DNA from 2 places in the Rummeliibacillus sp. TYF-LIM-RU47 genome. Region 1 is predicted to be linked to the other one. Evidence: a T-box and tRNA genes for the amino acid it is inferred to sense, from the RefSeq annotation. Region 1 holds a T-box; the other holds one or more tRNA genes.

Region 1 (9,890 bases):
TAGATCCACCGCCAACAGAATTTAGTACTTTTAAAATTAATAATTTGGATTTGAATGATATACCTATAACTCCCTTATTATTTTGCGCAGCTGCTATCACACCTGCCGCATGGGTACCGTGACCGTTCGTATCATTATAATTTTCAGGATTCCCATAATGCTCAGTCGTAAAATTATAGCCATCAATTATCGCTTCAGATAAATCTGGGTGACTACTATCACAACCCGTATCTATAACAGCAATGACTACCTCTTGCCCAGAAAACCCCTTTTTCCATTTTGTTTGAGCACCTATTTCTAGAATGTTCGTTGGGATAACTTCTTCCATATTACTCATAGAAACTAATGCTTCATCCGGTATTAATTTAACTTCTGTATCTTCCATAGAAAGACTCCTTTTATTAGCTTTTGTAGAATAAAGAAATATGAGTAAGGTATTCTACAACCTTTCTATCCAATAATTTTAATAATTAGAGCATTTACAGATTACTTAAACACAAAAAAACCAGAAGAACTGACTTAATCAGCGCTTCTGGTTTCTTATTTTATTCATATTTGCCCTGCTTCTGCTGTGGATATAAATTAATCCAATAATTCTTTTGCTAATAGTGTGTAGCTTTGTTTTCGGCTTTCGATGCTGAATTGGTTGCAATTGAACATCGCTTCGTCAAAACCGTATTGCTCTTGGTCTCGGCGAATAATATCGCCTACTTCCTTCGGTGTTCCGACTAGATGCAATTTGCGGTTTTCTTCAATCATCATTTTGTCCATTTCAGTTAATGGATAATCTTTTGCTTCTTCTGGTGACAAGGTTTGAATTAAATTACCTTGCATCAGCTGTAGTCTAGAAATATCAATCGGCATCGCTAAAAATTCTGCTTCTTCTTTTGTTTCCGCTACAGTTGTCGCATATGTCACCAAAATTTCTGGTGTTTCCATAAAGTATGAAGGCTCGAAATTAGCGCGATATGTGTCGAAGATTTCTCTTGTCATCCCGCCATTGAAGAATTGAGCAAAGGAGTAACCCATACCCATGCGACCTGCTCGTACGGCACTATTACCAGTCGAGCCTAATAACCATGCTTCAGGAAGTTCCACTTGCGCTGGTGTCGCCACGACTGAATCATAGACAGAAATGCCTGATTTTTGATCGTTCATTAACTTAAGGGTTGTTTCAATTTCTTTATATTGATCCGTCATCTCAGGTCGTTTACCTTTTGCCATCGCATAAATAGCATAAGTATCCCCGCCTGGTGCGCGTCCAACGCCAAAGTCGATGCGGCCAGGTGACAGTGCGCTTAATGTTTTGAACACTTCCGCTACTTTTAATGGTGAGTAATGCATCATCATGATGCCGCCTGTGCCGATACGAATACGGTTTGTTTTAGCAGCCAAGTGAGCCGCTGTTACTTCAGGCGCAGAGCTTGCAAGCGATTGCCCGTTATGATGCTCTGCCATCCACATACGGTGATAGCCTAGCTCTTCGCCAAGAATCGCCAATGTTTCGCTGTTTTTTAAAGCCTGTGCCGGTTTAGCCCCTTTTGGAATCGGCGCTTGATCTAGAATAGAGAGTCTCATGTTACTCATCCTTCCTTTTTTCATCTATCTGTGTAAATGTGATATTTATACGTCATAATGCTAGCGGAAGTTTAAGGGGATGTAAAATGATTGGATTGGTGAGGAGGTTAAGATAATAAATTGTTCATAATTAAAATAGGTGTTGCTAAATAGTTCTACTTATCATAATATATATAATAATTTTAATTCTAAAGAAGCACTGATAAGGACATGAATCACTTTTACGGTTTACAGAGAGGGAAGTTTTGCTGAAATCTTCCTAACGCAGGAGAGTAATTTACCACCTTTGAGCTGTATCGGGGAATCTAGTATCCGGTACCGTCTATGCTACGTTACAGCACCAAAGCCATAAGTTGTTTTCTAACTTATGGGAAGTTGGGTGGAACCACGGGTTAAAACGTACTCGTCCCTTTATTAGGGATGCGTGCGTTTTTTTGTATTTAACGGAGGATTCCATTGATTGGCATGAAAAATTCAAAAGCGATGATAAGGACAGGAATTATTTTTACGGTTTACAGAGAGGGAAGTTTTGCTGAAATCTTCCTAGCTTAGGAAAATAATTTACCACCTTTGAGCTGTATTGGGGAATGTAGTATCCAATACCGTCTATGCTACGTTACAGCACCAGAGCCATAGGCTATTCTTTAGCGTATGGAAAGTTGGGTGGAACCACGGGTTAACAACACACTCGTCCCTTGTTTAGGGATGCGTGTGTTTTTTTATTATAAAAATAGGAGTGTTTAACATGATGAATGATCAATTTATACAAATTCAATTTCCAGATGGCAAACAACAGCAATACGAACGAGGCCTAACACTAACAGATATTGCCAACTCCATTAGCCCCAGTCTTTCTAAAAAGACAATTGTCGGTTATGTAAATGGGATACCTACAGATGTAGCACGTCCGATTACAGAAGATGCACAGATTTCCTTATATGATGCAGCTTCAAAAGAAGGAATAGCAGTGGTTCGCCATTCAACAGCCCACTTATTGGCGCACGCATTAAAACGCATATATCCTTCTATTCATTTTGGAATTGGTCCTGTCATTGAAGATGGTTTTTATTATGATGTGGAGCTGGATTCCCCTATCACTCCAAGTGATTTACCTCAAATAGAAAAGGTCATGAAACAAATCATTAATGAAAACGTGCAGATAAATCGAAAGGAAGTTTCACGCGAGAAAGCTAAGCAATTATTTGCGCATGATCCATTAAAACTTGAGTTGTTAGAAGACATTCCACAGGATGAAACAGTTACTGTTTATGAACAGGGTGACTTTTATGATTTATGCCGGGGTCCCCATATACCTTCTACAGGTAAGATCCAGCATTTTAAATTAACAAAAGTGTCTGGGGCATATTGGCGAGGCGATAGTAATAATAAAATGCTTCAACGCATCTATGGTGTCGCTTTTGCAACAAAGGATGAGCTACGTGACTATTTCGTCTTTCTAGAAGAAGCAGAAAAGCGAAATCACCGTAAACTTGGAAAAGAGCTTGAGTTATTCATGTTCTCAGAGGAAGCACCCGGCATGCCTTTCTATTTGGCAAATGGCCAGATTATACGGAATGAGCTCGAGTCCTTTTTACGAAATTTACAGGCTGAGTATGATTATAAAGAGGTGCGGACTCCACTCATGATGAATCAGAGATTGTGGGAGCAATCCGGTCACTGGGATCACTACAAAGAAAACATGTACTTTACACAGGTTGATGAACAAAGCTTTGCCTTAAAACCGATGAACTGTCCTGGACATATGCTCATTTTCAAAAATGAACGACATTCCTATCGTGATTTGCCTATTCGCATGGCGGAATTCGGGCAAGTTCATCGACATGAATTCAGCGGTGCTTTAAATGGATTATTACGCGTTAGATCATTTTGCCAGGACGATGCTCATATTTTCGTTACACCAGAACAGATTGAAGACGAAATTACTCTTGCATTAAAGATCATCGACCATGTGTATAAAGTATTCGGGTTTGAATACGAAATAGAATTATCAACACGCCCAGAAGATTCAATGGGAAGCGAGGAACTTTGGAATCGTGCTGAAACAGCTTTAGAAAACGTACTAAATAACTTGGGGTACCCTTACAAAATCAATGAGGGTGATGGTGCGTTTTATGGTCCCAAAATTGATATTCACATTAAAGATGCCATTCAACGCAGCCATCAATGTGCTACAGTACAGCTCGACTTCCAGCTACCAGAGAAGTTTGATTTAACATATATAGACAAACAAAATGAAAAAGCTCGTCCGGTGGTCATTCATCGCGCAGTATTCGGTTCCATCGATCGTTTCTTAGGCATTTTAATTGAACATTTTGCAGGAGCCTTCCCTGTTTGGCTCGCTCCTACACAGGTACAAATTGTCCCCGTTTCTCAGGTGCACCTAGATTATTGCTTAAAAATCCAATCTCAGCTAAGACAATTAGGAGTACGAGTTAAAATTGATGAAGACGAAGAAAAATTAGGCTATAAAATAAGAAGAGCACAGATGCAAAAGATTCCTTATATTATTGTGCTTGGTGAAGAAGAGTTAAAAGAAAACGCAGTAAATGTTCGAAAGCACGGCGAAAAACAATCAATCAGTATGCCGTTTAAGGATTTTAAAGAGAATATTGTAAAGCAAATAAATGAACGCAGCATTTAAAACAAACAAGGGAGAACCTAATATTGGTCCTCCCCTTGTTAATTTACTTATTTATATTTTTAATGACAGCCATTTCTTTTCCAAAGCGATCCCATGATTGCTGAACGGGCGAGTATCTTCGGGACTTAAATTGTACTTTTTGGGGAGTAAACTTCTAGAGGGCGGTTGTTAAATGAGTATGAACGGTAGTAAATGTGTCCTCAGTGATGGTAAATCAACAGAGAACGATGGTAAGCATTGAAGCTAGGCATTGTGGCTATTAGTCGATATTTGCATAATAAATTTTCAACTGCAATAGTTGGCCATAATTTAGCATTCACTATATTTTACAAGTATGCTTTTCTTTTGTGTATATTTATTTGATGTTTGTAATATTGTCAGCCATTTTACACAGGTTTCTTCATATTATATACTCGTTTAAACAATTGAGTTTGGGAGTGATTTTTATGTTGATTAAACCTTTTGCACCCACCCATTATTTAGATTCCTTGCGAAAACTGAGTGATCGGTTATCAGCGACTCATCCTTTGAAACAGGAATTGGAGAGGCAATGGAGAAATATAGAAGCTGGCGATTTAGGAGAGAAAATTATAGTTGATACTCTTGGTCAGTTGCATTCACCTGAAAAGTATTATGTATTTCATAACTTATCTCTTGTATTGGAATCTAAAATACAAATAGATATTTTGCTGTTAACTACAAATTTTGCAGTTGTGTTTGAGGTAAAGAATATCAAAGGAACGATAGAATTAAGACAAAATCCTCGACAATTGGTGCGCCATTTATCAACAGGTGAAACACATGCATTTCCTAGTCCAGAACCCCAACTGGAAGAATACACCCACCAACTTCAAGTATTCTTTTTACACAATTATATCAATCTCCCCATTTACGGCGCGATAGTTTTTCCTTTTTCCTCAAGCTACATTGAACTAACTTCATCAGCTAATACTATTCTTTTGAAAAATGATATTAAACCCTATATTCGAAATATACCGGTACAAAAAGAGCCATTGTCACCCCTGCAGCTAGAAAAACTCGTCCAATCCTTATTGAAACAGCATACTGATTATAATCCTTATCCATTATTGCAGAGGTATAACCTTTCTAGAAAGGACGTTTTGAACGGTGTAGCTTGTCCTAACTGCCGTAAATTGCAAATGCGAAGAATAAATATGCATTGGTACTGTCCCTATTGCCATCACACAAGTCGCGATGCTCATGTCCAGGCTATCTATGACTATTTTTCATTGATTGATCCCTCTATTTCAAGTTTGGAATGCTATCAATATTTAGGCTTAGCGAATTCTCGGCAAGCCTACCGCTTATTAAGTCAGATGAAGCTTCAGAAGATAGGTAAGTATAAAGATGCGCGCTATATACCTACTTATCAATGATCTTCTTGCGCGTTGCTAATTTGATTTTGCTCGAAATACTACCTCTATTTAGGAGCAGCTTAGGACTTAAATTGCTCAATTTCGTGAGTTAACTAATGAAGAGCGGTGGTAAATCGGATGGGAGCGTCTGTAAAAGCTTTAGCAGCGGTTGTAAAATTGCAGGCAACGGCAGTAAATTTTAAATGTGTTAACTTTCTGAATTGCTATATAATACTAATCAAGAGAATGAAGCCAAATTATTCGGAGGGTCAAATGGAAACTGATTTGAATAAAGCATTAGATTTAAGAAAAAGTGGAGAGTATAAAGCATCTAATGAACTTCTTTTAAAACTCGTAATGACATATCCTGACGATGCTGTCTTAAGCTATCAATGCGCTTGGAGTTTTGACCTTTTAGGTGACGAAGTGAATGCTATTCCTTACTATGAAAAAGCTATTCAGTTGGGGTTACCTTCAAAGGATTTAGAAGAAGCATACATAGGCTTAGGCAGCTCCTATAGAACCTTAGGAGAATATGAAAAATCCAAAGATGTCTTTCTACAGGGAATCGAAGCTTTCCTAACTAGTCAGGTACTCAAAACTTTCTATTCTATGACGCTATATAATTTAAATGAACATAGCCAGGCAATGGAGATATTATTAAAGTGTTTAATACAGACGACTAATGATAAAGAAATTCTTAGTTACAAAAAAGCTATTGAATTATATGCTGGCCAATTAGATCGGATTTGGAAGTAAACAATTGCCATCCTTTTAGCATTTTAAAACATAAAAAAACTCCGCCTTTCATAGGCGGAGTTCTTTCTAAAACTTCGTAATAATAGTAGAGCTAATCCAAGCTGTGGTATCGGTACCCGGAATATAAAGTTTATACCATGTTGTGTTACTTTCGTCTTTTTCTGTGACAGGTTTGTTTTTGCTGTCTAAGACGAGTTTGAAATACGTTTCGTCATTTAATTTTGTTAAGATTTTTGAGTCTTTTGTTGTTGGTTTGTCGCGGACGTTGCAGCCGTCTCCGTTTGTGACAGCTAGGTTTTGGATATCGAGGCTTTCGCTGCTTACCCATGCTTGGTCCGTAGCTTGTCCGTTAGCATCTGTATATTGAATGCGGAACCAGCGTGCTTTAAATTTGCCGCTGCTGTCTTTAATGTCCTTCACATCTGAATTATGGCCAAGCAGTGTAATGCTCTTGCCACTTGCTAATGTGCCAAGTTGACGTGCTGGCTGTGCATACGGCATTGAATAAACTTTCGTCGATGCATTCGTTGTTGCCTTAATGCCTTTATCAAATGTTTTAAAGATACTTGGCTGTGGCATATTGGCAGGAATAATATGATCGTATGTTTTATTTACTGGCGCCGGTACTATTGTGCTGATTGGCTGTGCAGCATAATAGCTAGAGTTGTATGGCTTCATTTCTTCCATAATGCGTGTAATGGTGCGTCCCCAGTTTTTATCTGTCGCGTAGCGAACATTCATGCCCGCCACATTAACACCATTATTATAGACGCCGCCAACTCTCAAATAATTTTGGTAAATTTTTTCTGCATAATAAGCAAGACCTTCTTTTCCTGAAGGGAAGTATAGCGCACATGTAAATGGCGCAGAATCATATGCTTGATAGCCAAAGAAGTTGTTTTTGTATTGAGAGATTTGCGAGCTTCCCCACCCTGTCTCAACGATAGCATGCGCAAACATAAATTGTGCGTTAATGCCATACTCTTTTTGAATTTCCAAGAAAGCCGGAATCATTTTGTAAAGAGTAGCGGAAGTGATCGCAGCACCTTTTTTCTTAATTAAGTAATTTTGCATTTCACTCTGTGTGATGTTTGATGTTTTGCGCAAGTTTTCTGCTATATAGTTATTGCCTGCTTGTTCAAGATTGATCCAAACTGTTTTACCGCCGATCGATCCTTGGTAGTACGTTTTGCCGTTTACCACTTCTACCTTTTTAGCAGTGAAAGCTTTCGCACGGTAGGCATCAAGTTTCTCATAGACAACGTTATTTGTATCTCCATCAGAGATATTATATGCTGAGCCGAAGCCAGTCAGGTATAACTTTAGATTTGTTGTGCTTGATGAGGTGATGTTTTTCAGATTCAGTTGGCCTTCTTCTACCCAGCCGATTGGTTTTGAATCGCGGCTAATTTGGTAGTAGGTTTTACTTTTGATAGTTGTCTTCTTATATACATAGAAGTTTTCCTTGCTATAGCTGCTTCCTAGTTCGGCATCTACTAACTTAGTTGGATCTTGATAGATTTTAGCCGTACTTTTTAAAGAGCCGATTTTTTCAACAGCAGTTGTTTCAAAAGAAGGATCTTCCTTTGGCGGCTCGACTGGTTTAGTTGGTTCAGTTGGTTTGGTTGGTTCTTCTGTTTTAGGTGGTTCGGTTGGCTTTGGTGTTTCAGGTTTTGGTTCACTTGTTGATGGTTTTGTTGTAGTAACCTGATTGTATTTAAGCCAGACCGTTTGGCCATTTAATTTGCCACTGTACCATACGTCATTGCCAACTTTTTCGGTTGTTTTTGGTTGGAACAGTGTATTTTTGTCTTTGGTGAGAGTTGTAAACATAACATTACGCTCGTCTCCCCAAGGTCTTGTATACGCTTTGCCATTTCCTTTCACATAACGTTTAGTTGTGCTATTTTTAGCAATAGTATGAGTTCTCGTAGTAATATCTTTCGATTTAACCCACCCAACAGTTGGTTTGCTCGGATCTTTGTAATTACTTATTAAAAAGTACGCTGTATCTTTGTAGATGGCTTTCTTATTTATATAAAATGTCAGGTGCAGCTGCTTAGCGCTTGTTGTCCCCTTTGTAGCTGTTGGTGATGGATAGATAATGGCTTTCGCTGTTTTAATTCTGCCAAGTCGGCTTGTTTTGCCTTGTTTTACTTTTGCTTTGACAGTCGTTTTAGCATCCGCTTGAATAGTAGGAATGGCCGTTGTAACAGTCGTTGCAAGGATAGCTGCAGAAATCATCGAAGCAGCTAATGTTTTGGGATTCGGCATATAAAACTTCCTTTCTAGTAAAATCATGGATTTTTACTAACTATATCATGATTTTTGTGAATTTAATAGATAGTAGATTGTGTCAAAATAAAAACGAGATTCCAGAGAAGGAACCTCGTTACTTTTTAGTTGAACATTTGCAGGTTAGAGCTTTTAATCCATAGTTTTTTTGTAGAGCCTGGTTTGTAGATTTGATACCATTTCACTTTTTTCTTGTCTGTTTTTGTAACATATTTATTATCTTTTTTGACCAACTTGATCAATGCATTCTTATTAACTGATGCCACTTGTGTGTACTTGTCGTTTTGAAGTGCAGTACGATTGTTGGTAAAGCCTAAATTCGAAACTGCAATTTGATCGCTTCTGAGCCAGCCTTGTTTGCCACTGTAGTCAATGCGATACCAGCGCACCATTTTACCTTTGGTATTTGTAAAATCACGGACATCTGTGTGGTAGGCCTTTAAAGTGATAGCCTTGCCTTTTTTGTAGGTGCCGTATTGTGCGGAGTAAACATAAGGCAGGCTGTAGATTTGGGCGCCTTCCGCTACATCCACTTTCGCTTTAATCGCATCCGGCATTGTTAGGAATTGATCCGGCTGTGGTTTCCCTACCGGAATGACGTTGTTGTACTCTTTTGGCTCTTTAAAAACAACTTTGCTTGCTGTTTTTTTACTATAATAGCTACTGCTATACGATTTCATTTGAGCCATTAAGTTTGCAATCTTGTCGCTCCATTCTGGGTCTGTCGCATACCGGACATTCATGCCAATTAGTGTCGGACCGTTGTAATATGCACCAGAGCTTGTTAGATAGTCTCGATAAATTTTATAGGCATATGCGCTAAGTCCAGCTTTGCCCGAGGGAAAGTATTTGGCACAGGTTAATGCACAGGTATCGTAGGCTTGATAACCAAAATAATTGTTTTTGTATTGGGAAATGGTTGAACTTCCCCAGCCTGTTTCAAGAATGGCATGCGCCAGCATAAATTGCGCATTAATGCCCGCTTCTTTTTGTAACGTAACGAAAGTCGGTGCTAGCTTGTACAATACATTATTGGGTAACTTCCCTTTACTGATTAAGAAGTTTTGCATTTCTTTCGCAGTAACGTTTGATGGTTTTCTAAGATTGAGTGCTGTATATGGATTTGTTTTAAGGGCACTCTGTGAAATCCACACCGTTTTATTGTTCAATGTACCCTTGTACCAAAGAGTACTGCCAATCTTTTCAATGCGTATAGCTTT
Region 2 (9,890 bases), 230 kb from region 1:
CAAGCTTTAATAACAAAACTAACAAATCAAAAACTGCTAATTCAACTCCACGAAAAGGCGGGTTTATGCGTGGTATGATGCTCGGAGGACTGGCAGGACTTTTATTTGGCGGAATGCTTAGCAATATGGGTGCAATGGGCAACTTATTTGGTTTATTAATCAATGTTATTGCCATCTTGGTACTTATTATGTTAATCATGAAAGTCTTCCAAATGTTCCGCGGCAACAAAAAACGTGATGAGGACCGAAATGTATGGAAACAATAGTCTTATCAGAAGACCAATTAATTAACGCATTATGCGTATACCATGCACGCCAAATCAATGTAATGCCCGAAAATGTAGAGATCGAGCTTTGCTTTGATGACGATGAAGGTTACTCTGCTGATGCATATTATAATAATCGACAAGATACGTATCGTGTAGCCAATATGTTGTCCGCTATCCGCGCCTACTTACAGGAAGAAACGAACGTAGATCCTTATGCAGCAAGCATCCGATTAGAAATTGATGATGAAGAGGGCATGATTGCCGTTATAGAATAAGAAATAAAGCCATCCAATTATGGATGGCTTTTATTGTGGATAAAAATAAATTTATATTCATGTCTTATATATCTGAAATACAAAGTAATACTATATAGTTTGAAATTAACTAAGCATTTTATTGCTATATGTAGAAACTCTGTAGTGGTGGAATAAAGAAATAGTATATACAAAAAGTACTATACACTAGCGGGGAACAGGAGTATAAAAATAAGATGTTGTTTCACTTACTTTTTTACAAATATATTCAGTAAAAAGCGAATGTTAGTCAAAATTTGTCGAATAAAGTGGTATTAAACCAAAAAAAGACGAACTTTGTAGTTCAAAAGTTTATTTTCAAAATAAAAAAGAACTAGGAAATTGTTAAGGAAAATATAATAATAAAGCTTATAGATAAACCAATGAAAATTAAAAATATGTTTTTATGTAAAAAATTTTATAGTATTTTATCTAATATTAAACATTAGTGGAATTTATAATAAAAAAATACATAATACTAAGTAGAATAATAGTAATAAAAATTGGAAAATGATATAAATTTATTGGATATAATTATATATTATTCATATTTTATTCGTATTTTAATAAAAAAATATAAAAAACTATTATGCAAATTTAAATAATGTGATAATATAGTCGTTAAGGATTACGAATTGAAGGATTTTGGAAAAAAACTTATAAAAATTACGTAGTATCGTAATCCGTAAAATAGTTCATCTATAAAGGAGAATGGGAATTTTGAAAAATTATAAACTTATTAAAACTGCTGCTGCTGTTGCTCTAGGCGCTTCTGTCATAACAGCCGCCTTAGTGCCAGGTTCAACAAGCGCATTTGCAGCTTCTAAATACAAAGTATCAAAAGGTAAATTAGTAAACGCTAAAACTGGTAAGGTTGTAAAAGGTTATGTTGTTTATAATTCAAAACTTTACTACAATGGCAAATTGAAAACTGGCTACAAAACAGTTGGTTCAGGCAAAACAATCAAACTTTATTTCAATGGATCACTTAAAAAAGGTTACAAAACAGCAAAAGAAAATAAATTGTTGTTCTACAATGGATCACTTAAAAAAGGCTACAAAACAGCTGGTAACGGTGAACGCCTTTACAAAGATGGCTATCTTGACAAGGGCTACGAAGTATATGGGGATGTTGATAAAGATCCATCTCTATACTATAACGGCTACCTTAAATCAGGTTACAAAACAGCTAACAACGCAACTTTAATGTTCTACAATGGTAAATTATCAGAAGGCTACAAGACTGATAAAAATGGTACAGTTCTATATAATGAAGGTCGCTTAAACAAAGGATTTGTAAAAGTAGAAGATAAATTTTACAATGACGCAGAGCTAGCTAATGGAACTTTTGAGTATGAAGGTAAAAAAATTGAAATAAAAGATGGTATGGTAGTTTCTTTAAATGTTGAATCTGTAAAAGCTATTGATACTACATCAGCAAAAGTTTCATTTAGCAAAGCAATTGACTCACTTGACAAATCTGCATTCGAAGTAGTAAACAAAGCGACTGGTGAAAAACACGTAGTAAAAGCAGTTACATTGTCTGAAGATAAAAAATCAGCTACTTTAGAATTCTATAATGCATTTGCAGCTAATACTACCTATACTGTAAACACTAAAATAGGTGAAGATAATGTTACAAATGATTTAGTAATAGGTTCATTAAAGCCATCATCAGTGGAAGTAGCAAATCAAACTGTACAAGCTGATACTAATACAGTACTAGATTACAAAGTTAAAGACGAAAGCGGAGTAGATATTACTGCTTCATACCAACCTGGAACAACTGGTGTATCATTTGAATCAGCGTCTACTGCGATTAATAAAACAACAGGTGTAATTAACCTTGCTAAAGGTTCATCTATCAAAGCGAAAGTTGTAATTAAAGATGCTGATAAAGTTTTAGCTGAAAGCTCTGAAGTAACTATTTCTGCACAGGAAGCAGTAGCTTCAACAATTTCTGCTTGGACTGTAACAACTAGTGTTACTCCTGATTTCTCTAAACCAGCTTCAACAATTTATGGTTCAGGATATTCTTTAAAAGCTCAAGCAAAAGATCAATTAGGTAATGTAATTGCTGGTAATTTCACATATGAATCACAAAATAATGGTGTGGCAGTAGTTGATAAAACAACTGGTACCATTACACCTATGGGAACAGGCGTGGTTCCTGTGAAAATCTCATTAGTGAATGATGGCAAAGTAGTAGATACTAAAACAGTTGAAATTAAAGTAAACGCTGCAAAAGCAGTAGACTCGATTAAAGCTGAAAAGTCTTCTTTATTATTATCTAATACATCTGCAGATTCACAAGATTTAGCTGTTTCAGTTAAAGATCAATACGGTAATGCTTTTAGTACTGAGTTGAACAAGGAAGTTTTAGATAAAGACGGTAAAGCACTTGCTAAAGATGTAAATGTACCAACTGTAAAAGTGGAATCTGTAGCTGAAAAAACAGGTGAGTACACAGTAAATATTGCAACAGATAGTACGACAACTGCTGGCACATATACTGTAAAATTAGTAGCTGGTGAAAAATCAGCTACATTCACAGTAACTGTAAAACCTTCTGGGGAAGCAACTTCTTACGTTGCTAAAGAAATTCCAACGACAGTTGATTTAAAAGAAGCTTCTTTAAGCTTTTCTCCTAAGTTATATACTTCAGATGCTGAGGGTTTAACAGTTAAAGATGTAACTTCTGATGCAACAGTATCTGTTTCAGATAACGAAGGTGTAACTGTAAGTGGGGGTACAGTAACTGTTAATAAAGAAAAAGTTAAAGCTGGGGATACATTCACAGTTGTTGTAAAAGTTGGTCTTAATACTGTAGCTTCTAAAGTTGTAACTATAGTTGATACAACTTCAAAATATACTGCTGATTTTAAAGGGTACACTTTAACAGGAGAAATTAAGGGCAATCTAACTAATTTACTATCTAATAATGTAAGAGTTTTGATAGACGGTAAAGAAACAGATGTTTCAAAAACATTGAATGTTAAATCTACAAAATTTGTTGCAACTGATTCTACAGTAGTAAAGAATGATGGAGAACTTGCTGAAGGTACTGCGACCGTATATGTACAAGAAATTACTCTTTCAAATGATAAAGTTGTTACTTTCAATACACCTGTAAAATTCACTGTAAATGTTACTAAATAATTATCTCAAATGCATGGAACTAGTTTATAGGTAAACAGTTTAAGAAAAAGACCTTGATCTCATAGTAGATAAGGTCTTTTTATCTTTCGAGAAGTTCTAAGAGTTAATTGGTGTTTATCTTTTTGTGTGAATATATATTTTGAGGAAATACAAAGTAAACTACAAAAAATAAAACCCCTTCAACGTGAAGGGGTGGCATGTATTTAAGTTGTCGATTTTCTAATATGCCGACTAAGAGAATCGAACTCTTATCAGTGGATTACGAGACCACCGTTTTGCCATTAAACTAAGTCGGCAACAGTTATTTACACCAATAGTATAGCACTTTTATTTTCTTAATTCAGATTTCATGATTTAGGTGATATTCAAAAATGCCCTAGCATTATCTTGACTTATTCTTCTCCAATGCAACTGGGAAGAAATGAATTATTTTTCTTCCTCTTGTCCCTCGCGTTTCCACTTTCCACTTTTAAAGGTTTTCTTAAAATCATCATCATTATTGATGGTCGATTTGGCCAAAAGTATGAGTGTTAGGAGCATTGTGCCTGTTCCAACGATAAGATAGAACATAGTGAATACTTTTCCTATCGCTGTTTCAGGGGAAAGGTTGGTATCGATGCCGGTTGGAATAATGCTCACAACGCAGAAATAGATGGCGTCTAGAACGGCCCAGCCTTCTTTTTGTGTATAAAATAACACGCCTGACAGAATGATGAAAAATAGGGTAGTAATAAGCGATAAAAATAAAGGATGTTTTGATGATTTATACAAAGCTTCTAGCAGTCGTTTTAGTGTTAGGATAAATGAAATCAAAGTGAAAGAATTCCTCCTCGTTATTATTCATTGAATACAGTATCATGCAAGGGAAAATATTTCTAGGTTGAGGGGTGGGGTAGTCGGATAAGCAGGATTAGAAATTGAAAAAACTGCTCACAAAGCATATAGCATTTGCTAGCAGTCAGCATGTTGTATAACTACTTTATAACGCGTGAAACCGTCATTCCGTCGCCGATCGGTATTAATACAGATTGCAACTGAGAGTGTTCTGCGACTGTTTTATTGAACTCTTTCATGAACTCACTATAACGTTTAGGCTGTGAATTTGAATCTGCAACACTCCCGCCAGCTAAGACATTGTCTGTGACAATAATAGCACCATCTTTGGCAAGCTCGATACAAGCGTTTAAATAGTTGATGTAATTTAGTTTGTCTGCATCTATAAAGAAAAAATCATATTGTTTATTATTTTCTTTTAGAATTTGGAGGCTTTCTAGTGCTGGACCAGTCAAGTAGGTAACTTGATTACCAAAGCCTGCTTTGGTTAAATTTTGATGAGCGAGGGTAGCATAGTTTTCCTCTAATTCGAGTGATGTTAAATAACCTTCGCTGCCAAATCCTCTTGCCAAACATATGCCGCTATAGCCGCCAAGTGCTCCAATTTCTAGTACTTCTATAGCTTGTGATAAAGACACCAGCATTGTAAGAAGCTTACCAGAGCCGGGTGATACGGAGATAGAACGCATTCCGTTTTCTTCAATTGATGTCAGCACGTCCTCTAAATCTGTATCTGTTGGAGCGAAGAGGCTATCGATGTATTCATTGATTAATTTCATCTGCTGGATCTCCTATCATTTCTGAAGATTCTTTAGAAGAATCTTCAGTGGTTACAATTTCATCACTTTCTTCTAAATCAAATAGCTGTATAAATTCGTTGATAACCATGTCGAGTGCCTTTAACTCGCCGATTAAGATTGACTTAATAGTTTCAAATTCGGGTTCGTCTAGTTGCTGTTTGATAGTCATACGTTTTAGCTGAAGTATCTCTAAAAATGCTATTGCTCTTCCGCGCCTAAATGTTTTAGGACCCTTTGTATGATGGCCGCCGCCATGATGACGATGTCGGCCGCCTCTTTCCTCATTTGGTCTCATATCGCACCTCTTTCTGTATACAATTGTATACAATTGAATATAAAATTATTGTATACAATTGTATACAATAAATCAATATAAATTATAAGAGCGAATTCTTATTAATAAGATGCTATTGGATTTTTGAATGGAAATTGGGAATATAAAAAAGCCGATTCAATTTAATAGAATCGGCAAATTGTTATTTTGATTGCAACACCTTAAGCAGAAAAAGAGGTATCTTCATCATACGTTTTATACGGGTGGGTTGTGTGATTAGGCGATAAAACCATTCAAGATTAAGCTTGATAAAGAGTTGTGGCGCACGGCGAACATTGCCTGATAACACGTCCAAACTGCCGCCTACGCCCATCATGACACAGTGCTCGAATTGATGGCGGTGGCTAGCTATCCATTCTTCTTGTTTGGGAGCTCCCGTAGCAATAAAGATAAAATCAGGCTTTAAGGACGCTGCCTGAGTAGCTACTGCGTCTCTGTCACCATAGCCATCAGCAGTCCCCACAATATTAATATGGGGGTAGAGGGCGATTGCCTTTTTAGCCGCTGCTTCTGCTATACCAGGCTTGCCACCATAAAAGAAGAATCGATTTTTATTAACATCAGCATTTTTCATAAATGCATGTACTAATTCATAGCCTGGTATCCGTTCCCGCAAAGGCGTACCTAATATTTTAGAACCGATGACAACGCCTATACCGTCTGCGACTACATAGGTGGATCGCTGTACGTATTGTTCATATTGTGCATTTTCTTTTGTTAGCATAACAATTTCTGGATTCGCTGTTACGATTGAAATGGGTTCCTTATTGCTGGTTGCCAAGGTCAAGACATGGCTAACAAACTCTTTTTTGGTAGTATCTACAAAAGGAATGCCCAATATATTTATCTTTTTCATTCAACTTACCTTCCATAACACGTTTTCCCTCATTATATACCACGGAAAGGAATCTTTAAATAAACCGAGTAGACATTATAAAGGAGACCTATGGAAAAGAAAGTAAGGTGTGCATATAGTGCTGAAAATAGGGTAAAACAAATAAGTAGAAATACCTTCGAAAAAAATCTATTTTCTCATTCTATTCTTTGGAATTTATGCTATGATAATCTTTGTGAAATTGAATCTAGAAAGCCGAATTGATAAAATTTTGAAACTTTCATATAGGCTCATTCGTCTATAGTATTGACAATTAAATAATGATAGGAAGTGGATGTGTGATGACTAAAAATCGACGGTATCAGCCAAAGAAAGCATCCATCAAAAGAATAGCTGTATCCATTGTATTAATAGCAGCCATTATCTTGGGTGCGTTTATGCTCCTAACCAAAAATGAAAAGTCAGCAAATGAAAATGAACATATTAAAGTAGAAAAAATCAATAAGCCTAAAAAGGAAGAGACAAAAAAGAAAGAAGAACCGAAAAAGGATCAAGAGGATAAGGTGACAGCTAGCCGTCAAGAGGGAAGTGTGACCAATGATATTCCAGCAACTGGCCAACCAACGACGACCAAAGAAGAAACAAATGTTGTTATGCCTAAAAATGATACCTCTGCAATTATTGCAAACGCTAAAACGCAAGTCTATACGATCGTGACAGATTTGCAGCAAGGTTCTGGATTCCTATTTAACAAAAAAGGAGACATTATCACGAACGCCCATGTGGCGAAAGATGCTTCTTATGTTTTAGTTTCAAATGAGCATGGCCAAGAGTTTCAAGGTCAGGTAATTGGAATTTCTAAAAAGACAGACGTTGCTCTTATACGTGTACCAGAACTGGAAGGGAAAGACCCGCTCGTTTTAGATACAGCACCAGCAAGACTTAACACGCCTGTTATTGCAATTGGTAGCCCGAATAATAAGGGCGGCACTTCAACTGAAGGAAAAATCACAAACATCGGCGCAGAGTTTACGGATGAATACACATATAGCGGACTATACGAAATGACGGCTCGTTTGCATCCTGGTTCTAGCGGTGGCCCACTGATTAATGCAGAAACAGGTAATGTAATTGGTATTAATTCGATTATTTTAACAGATCAACCTGAAATAGGTTACGCTATACCAATTAAACAAATAATGAATTTGATTACAGGATGGTCAAACAAAGATGTAGAAATCGATATTGATAACGATCAAGATTTTGATAATGATCACAGAGATGAAGCATATCTAGGGAAAGACTTGATAAAAGATTATATCGATAGCTTCTATGATCTTGTACCACTTGCTATTAAAGACCCTGTTAAAAGACCTTCATATGAGTCCTATATTCTACCAGGAAGCACAGCGCAAAATGCAGCATCTAAGATGTTAGAAACATACACAGCTGAAGGCAGAAAGTATAAAGATTTAAAACATTCAATCGGCAATATTCAAATCACAGACGATTATGCGACTGCCGAAGTTGACTCTACATTCACTTATGTAGATAAAAATAAGCAAGAGCATCAATTGAAAGAAAAAATAATCTATAAAATTGTTATCGACGACTATGCAGATTATCAATTTAAAGAAATTACAATCAGCAATACTCAAGACGATGGAGCCTCTGCAGAGGAGTTGGAGACACCAGAGCAAGATACTGATGTTGAAGAAACACCAGCCGTACAAACGAAAAGCGTTAAGGAAAACAAATCTGTTGTAGAACCAAAGTCAACTGATCCTGCAAGTGAAGAAGAAACTTATCAAACTGCATCCTAATAAAAAAGCTCAGCTACGTTAGCTGAGCTTTTTTAACGTACGATATATTGTTCTAACGGGCACTACTTATAACGTTCAGTTAGCGAATGCTACCGTAGCTATGAATGTAATTTTTCCAATAAGTGCTCATTGTTTGGTATTGTACATGGCTGCCTGCTGCATGTACAATCATGCCATTGCCTGCATAAATTGCCACATGTGTAATAGCACCGCCACCTACATTAAAGAATACTAAATCTCCTGGTTGTGGATTGCTTGTATATGGTAGGGCAGTACGTTGCTGACGACTAGTACGTGGTAAAGTAATACCATGTTTGCCTAACACGTAGCGTGTAAAACCACTGCAGTCAAAGCCAGATGGAGTGGTTCCACCATAAACATAAGGAACACCCAAGTAGTTTTTAGCTGTATTTACAATATCACTTTGATTTGTACTAGAAGAAGTTGTTTTAACGCCAGCGCCAGCTTTTAAGTAAGCTGCAGACATCCAGCCTGTTTTGCCTTGTGCACTAACTTTAAACCATGTTCTACCTGAAACAACTTTTTTGTAGCTTGCATTTACAGTTTTATTTTTTTTGAAGTAACCTAACTTTCCTGCAGATAGAGAAGGTGCCTTACGTAATGTTAAGGAATTTGCAGTAACATGGTATTTGCCGCTGATTTTAACAGCTTGTGAGCTTGAAACCATTGTAATAGATGTATGTTCTGTAGTAGTTGCTGTATCGTGTTGTTCCGCTGCTTTTGCTTGGCCAAATCCAATTGTTAATGCTAATGCGCCTGATGCGATAGCCGTTAAGAAAGTTCTCTTTTTCATGAAAGGTCCTCCAACTATTCTAGTGAGTTTTTTTATATCTCGTAGTTATTTAAGTTCAATCGTTATAGTTCAAATGTTATGTTTTATTTCGTTTTTTACAAGTATAACTTTATAAAAAATCTGATAAATTAACAATGCTATTTCGTTTACAGTTATATTACAGTCTTGTAACAAAAATAGAGCATAATGATTACAGTTCGACAAAAACGTTGATATATCAAGCTTTCTCAATGTAAAAAAACCTTATCCAAAAATATTAGATAAGGTTTAAAAGTTAGTATTATAGGGAAAATTTATAACTTATAAATCATAAAATCGTTTATAGCTATCAAAGTGGCTCTTCCAATAAGATTCATTTACAGAAGATACCTGTACATAATCACCACCGGCATGGACGAATTGGCCATTCCCAATATAAATGCCTAAATGCGAGATACCAGTCTTGTACGTATTTTTAAAGAATACTAGATCGCCAGGTTTCGGACTGGAAACATAGTAAGAACGCGCTTCGTAGCTAGCAGCGCTTGTGCGGCTGATGTTTTTATAACCAGCTTGTTTAAATACATAGTAAATAAAACCGCTGCAATCAAAGCCGCTTGGTGAAGAACCTCCCCATACATAAGGTGTTCCTTTCATAGAAAGCCCAATATTAATAGCATTTTTTAATACAGTAGATGACGCTTGTCCAGGTGTTGGATTAGAAACACCTGTTGTATTCTCTTTATCTTG

Evidence for each region. The T-box of region 1 lies ahead of thrS (threonine--tRNA ligase). A T-box ahead of a tRNA ligase gene usually reads a tRNA of that ligase, here a tRNA-Thr.
Region 2: it encodes a tRNA-Thr, which carries the amino acid that the T-box ahead of thrS (threonine--tRNA ligase) is inferred to sense. The anticodon was not compared.

What each region holds. Positions count from the first base shown of each region.
Region 1 is NZ_VVIR01000001.1:222,061-231,950, reverse strand. Features, by position in the region: gene F0527_RS01200 (S8 family peptidase) at 1-385, opposite strand, end outside; gene F0527_RS01195 (LLM class flavin-dependent oxidoreductase) at 583-1,578, opposite strand; T-box leader at 1,769-1,992, shown strand; T-box leader at 2,053-2,277, shown strand; gene thrS (threonine--tRNA ligase) at 2,327-4,240, shown strand; gene F0527_RS01185 (nuclease-related domain-containing protein) at 4,687-5,637, shown strand; gene F0527_RS01180 (tetratricopeptide repeat protein) at 5,890-6,375, shown strand; gene F0527_RS01175 (glucosaminidase domain-containing protein) at 6,442-8,649, opposite strand; gene F0527_RS01170 (glucosaminidase domain-containing protein) at 8,775-9,890, opposite strand, start outside.
Region 2 is NZ_VVIR01000001.1:455,502-465,391, forward strand. Features, by position in the region: gene F0527_RS02155 (hypothetical protein) at 1-266, shown strand, start outside; gene F0527_RS02160 (DUF2653 family protein) at 254-544, shown strand; gene F0527_RS02165 (hypothetical protein) at 1,283-3,721, shown strand; tRNA gene F0527_RS02170 (tRNA-Thr) at 3,947-4,017, opposite strand; gene F0527_RS02175 (potassium channel family protein) at 4,148-4,534, opposite strand; gene F0527_RS02180 (O-methyltransferase) at 4,696-5,334, opposite strand; gene F0527_RS02185 (hypothetical protein) at 5,318-5,650, opposite strand; gene F0527_RS02190 (WecB/TagA/CpsF family glycosyltransferase) at 5,832-6,545, opposite strand; gene F0527_RS02195 (S1C family serine protease) at 6,866-8,347, shown strand; gene F0527_RS02200 (C40 family peptidase) at 8,427-9,161, opposite strand; gene F0527_RS02205 (C40 family peptidase) at 9,462-9,890, opposite strand, start outside.